2 regions of the Paraclostridium tenue genome follow, and region 1 is predicted to be linked to the other one. Evidence: riboswitches for the same ligand, from Rfam matches in the RefSeq annotation. Region 1 holds a riboswitch; the other holds the start of a gene.
What was found. A riboswitch is a leader RNA that binds a small molecule or an ion and turns the genes downstream of it on or off. The one in region 1 is predicted to bind cyclic di-GMP.
Positions count from the first base shown of each region.

Region 2: linked by a shared signal. The riboswitch ahead of ABFX13_RS04680 (flagellar basal body protein) and the one ahead of ABFX13_RS09700 (hypothetical protein) in region 1 are both predicted to bind cyclic di-GMP.

Region 1 is NZ_BAAACP010000011.1:38,893-41,309, reverse strand. It holds gene ABFX13_RS09705 (HD domain-containing protein) at 1-334, shown strand, start outside; gene ABFX13_RS09700 (hypothetical protein) at 695-931, opposite strand; cyclic di-GMP riboswitch class I at 1,159-1,245, opposite strand; gene ABFX13_RS09695 (hypothetical protein) at 1,394-1,969, shown strand; gene ABFX13_RS09690 (N-acetylmuramoyl-L-alanine amidase family protein) at 2,158-2,417, shown strand, end outside.
Region 2 is NZ_BAAACP010000004.1:96,450-98,866, forward strand. It holds gene ABFX13_RS04675 (CDP-glycerol glycerophosphotransferase family protein) at 1-150, shown strand, start outside; cyclic di-GMP riboswitch class I at 452-538, shown strand; gene ABFX13_RS04680 (flagellar basal body protein) at 902-1,228, shown strand; gene flgC (flagellar basal body rod protein FlgC) at 1,233-1,637, shown strand; gene fliE (flagellar hook-basal body complex protein FliE) at 1,652-1,963, shown strand; gene fliF (flagellar basal-body MS-ring/collar protein FliF) at 1,987-2,417, shown strand, end outside.

The DNA.
Region 1 (2,417 bases):
AAAACTACCTTTAATCATACATCAAAAAATCTCAAAAGTAATTGCACAAGAGATTTTTAAAATTAATGATACTTCAATTTTATCAGCGATTGAATGTCATACTACATTAAAAAAAGAGCCTTCTAAGCTAGATTTATTATTATTTGTCTCAGATAAGGTAAAATGGGACCAAAGTGGAAATCCACCCTATTTAGAAGGGTTATTATATAATTTGGATAAATCTTTAGAGCATTCAGCTCTTTACTATATTGATTATTTATTACAAAATGAAATTAAGGTAATTCATCCATGGTTAAAAGATGCTTATGAATATCTTAATTACAAATTGAAATAACTAGTCTTAGTATTTCAATTTAGAAACTTACATATTTAGAATAAAGTTAATGACCTTAAAATTTATCTAAATGAATTTTAAGGTCATTTTTACTAGCTATATGCAATAACATATAACATACTATTCTAAATTCACTCCATTTAAGTTAGTTTATAATCTATATAAACATTTTTATTAGCAATACAATTAGTTAAGTAATAATGTTTATCTGCATATCTAACCACTTGTCATATGATTTTTAAGACCAGTTAATTAAATACAAAAAAGTAAAAAATGGATTAAGATGTGTTTATTTTGGAGTGAAATATAAAATGTTAAATACTATGATTAATTTGGCAAAAATAAAAAATAAGGCTTAAGTTAAGCCTTATTTTTTATTTTTATATAGTACTTCTTTATCCATATGTATATATATGGAATTATAAAAACAATATATGGAATTAAAGTTTCTAATGGTGTTAACTTATCTTTTATAATAAAAAATACTCCTGAAAATATTAACAATATACTAATCATACAAACTATGTTGTTTTGGGTTTTTATATAGTCTTCCATTGAAGTTATATTAAACATTCTAGAAATGTAATTTGGTTTCATATCGTTTAATAATAAATATTTAATTATATGAAAAATACCAAATGTAATAAGAAATATTCCATAAGTTTTATATGTGAACATATTCTCATCTACTTCCTACTTATAATATTTCCATATTATTCACAGTATTCACTGTATTTATAGTAGGCGTTATAACAGATACTCCAACTAATGCTATAGCTATACTTCTACTTGCTTTTTTCTTTAAATCCATAAAATAGTCCCCCTTTGGTAACTTACTAGTAATTATAGTCTCCTACTTACCCCCTATAGTTTTCTGTCCTTTAATTTCTTAAAGTTTGGATTTTTCAAATTGTTAATTAAATTATATAAGGAAAACATTTACATAAAAAGCCTTTAATTTACAGAATTTTTATGTTATTCTAAAAACAACAATATCATTTTAAATTTTACTTTAGGGACTAGTTATATAAAAGACAGAATATTATAAAGGAGGAAAAAATGTTACAATTTAATTTAATGATAATAACATTACTTATATGTAGTGTAATTTTATTAAGTGGAGTAAAAATAATGTTTAACCCTAGATATGCTCAAGTAATAATGTTTATATTTATAACATATAGTCCATTTTCAGATTTAATAGAAGGATATAAACTAGGATACACAGGTATTAGTAGCATAATAATATTTAGTATAGTATTTTTATTAATATTTATTTGGGGATATAGAAAAAATAAACACATATACTCAATACATAATGTTAAAAAAACGGATGTAATAAATATTATTGAGGAATATTTAAAGATAAAAAATATAAAATATGAAATAAGAGAAGATGAAATATATTTACCAGAGTTTTATAAAACTATATTTATTGATAGTTTAATGAGTATAAGTTTAGATTTTAAAGATATAAAGGATATTGATTTTTACAATGATTTAGTAAAGAAAATTAAATCTGGAATTAAAGAAATAAAACTAAGATATTTTCCCATAGAAGGTATGTTTTATTTAATTTTCACTGGAATTTTGTATTGGATTAAAACTGATTTTTTAGTTAATTTTCTAAAATAATATATTTACTATCTAAACTGTACAAGAAATAAAAAACACCATTTTTGTACAGTTTTTTATATTAAAACAACAAGTCTTAAGATTTAGGAAATGATTGTATAACTTTTTAAATCATTCTTAAAGTACTTTGATATATTAAATAAGAAACCTCTGATACCATATAGTAAACAAAATAAAGGAGGTAACCTATGAAATTCTACTTAGACTTTGGTCATGGTGGCAAAGACTCTGGAGCTCTTGGCAAAAATAACACTAAAGAAAGTGATATAGTCTTAAAAATAGGACTAATATTAAAAGAAATCCTTGAGAAATCAAACGAAAAAGTAATAACAACTCGTGAAAACAACACCTATTACACGCTTTCACAAAGATTTAATAAAGCCAACAAAGAAAACTGCGACTACTTTATAAGCCTTCACATGAATTCATCCACTAACACATCAGCAAA
Region 2 (2,417 bases), on a different contig from region 1:
AAATTTATCGATTTAGTTGTAACAAAAAATGATAAACAAAAACAAAGACGTTTAAAAGCTTTACATACTGTTATCGTAAATTCTGATGGAAGTTGTGGCAAAAAAGTTCATAATTTTATAAAAGAAGATATTATTGAGAATTATTTCTAATATATATTGTATACAAATTTTAATGTATTTAAAATTTGTATATAATAAAAATTAAATAATTAAAATTAAATTATGCAAAATAAAATTTAATAAAAGATATAAATGTTTAATTATAAAACTATTTATTAAAGTATTAAAAAAAATCATATCACTTTAAAGTAAATTTTAATATAATTTGATATCTTAAAATTAATTTTAAAACAATATTGAAAATTACCATTTGTTGGAAAAATTAGAATTTAAAGTAAATGCTTGAATTAAGTCGAATTATAGTATAAAATAGAAATATAAGTCGAATAATGATATTCAAAGGCAAATCTAGAGAAATCTAGTGACGCAAAACTATAGGGGCTAATGTTTATATAAACTACGCCAGCCAGCTGCCAAAGAGTTAATAAACTTTTTGTTATCATTGATAAAATGAAAATCGTGAATTATGGATAATTATATAATTTACAAATAAAATCAAAAAATATGTATAAATGTATATAAGCATTTATTGGATTTTTTAATATACCTTAAGATGATTTTATAAGTATACAAAAACATTTAAATATTTAATCTTAGATTATTAGATATATTAGAACTAGAAAATATTTATTTGATTTTGACTTATACATTAAGTAGGTATATTTTATTTTCTGATTTTAATTTTAATTTATATAATACGATTAGCAATCATTGATATATTATAAAAGTGATTAAACTACTCTTTAAGAGTAGTTTTTTTTATTCTAAAAAGGAGGTAATAATGGAAACATATAGTTTAATCAAGATGGGGTTAGATGCAACAGAACTTAGAAGTAGAGTCATTGCTAACAATATTGCAAATATTAATACTCCAAATTATAAGAGAAAGTATGTAAACTTTGAAGAAACATTGAAAGACTCTATAAATAAAAAACCAAAAATAGAAGTCAAAACAGATGAAAACACAAAGATGAGAGTAGATGGCAACAATGTTGATTTAGAGAACGAGAAAGTTAATCAAGCAGCTGCAAGCCTTGAATACAATGCACTTATAACTTTAACTAATATAAAATTAGGAATGGCTAGAAGTGTCATAACAGGGAGGTAATTAGATGAGTATTTTTGGAGGAATGCGAATTAGTCAAAGTGCTTTATCAGCAGAGCGTTTAAGGATGGATATAGTTTCATCTAATATTGCCAATATGAAGACTACTAGAACTAAAGAAGGTGGAGCTTATAGACGTAAAGTTCCTGTGTTTGAGGAAAATTACGACAAAAAGTTAGGAATGCTTGGAGTAAAAGCAGTCTCTATAGAAAAAGATAAGTCGCCACTTAGAAAACTATATGAACCCAATCATCCCGATGCAGATAAACAAGGCTATGTAGAATACCCTAATGTAGATATATTAGTGGAAATGGCAGATTTAATGACTGCTTCAAGGGCTTATGAGTCTAATATAGATACATTAAACGCACAAAAAAATATGATATCTAAAGCATTAGAAATAGGTAGATAAAAAGGAGTGGATTTATGACTGGAATAGGTGCTATAAGCGGAGTAAACAACATCTTAACAAATAATGATTTGTTAAAAGCTACAAAAAGTAAAGGTGTAGAAAAAGAAAGTAACTTTTCTAATGTAATAAAGGATGCATTAGATAAAGTTAATGACAAGCAAGTAGATGCAAATAAGAAAGTTGAGAGCCTTTTAAAAGGAGGCGATGTTTCTATGCATGATGTAATGATATCTGCTCAAGAAGCTCAGATGTCAATGCAATTAATGATTGAAGTTAGAAATAAGGTATATGAAGCTTATCAAGAGCTAAATAGAGTTCAATTATAACTTTATAGCAAGGAGAATTTTAGATGAATATAAAGGAATTACCACAAAAAGTAAAAGATTTTGTGTTGGTTAAAAAAGAACAGTTTGGTACCTTATCTAAAAAGAAAAAAATAGCAATAGTAGTTGCGATTATATCTTTAATTCTAGCAATAGTATTTGGGATAAGTTATTCAAGAGCAAACAAGTATGGAGTTTTATTTTCAGGACTAGAATCTAGTGATGCAGCAGCGGTAACTAAAGAACTTGAATCGAAAAAAGTGGATACCAAGATAGAAGGAAATAGTATATTAGTTCCTAAAAAAGATGTAGATAAATTGAGAATGGAATTGTCTTCTAATGTATCAAATGGTTCAAAAGGATTTGAAATAATGGATGAGGGTTCATCATTTGGTATGACAGATGAAGAGTTCCAAATAAAAAAACAACGTATGCTTCAAGGGGAGATTGAAAAAAC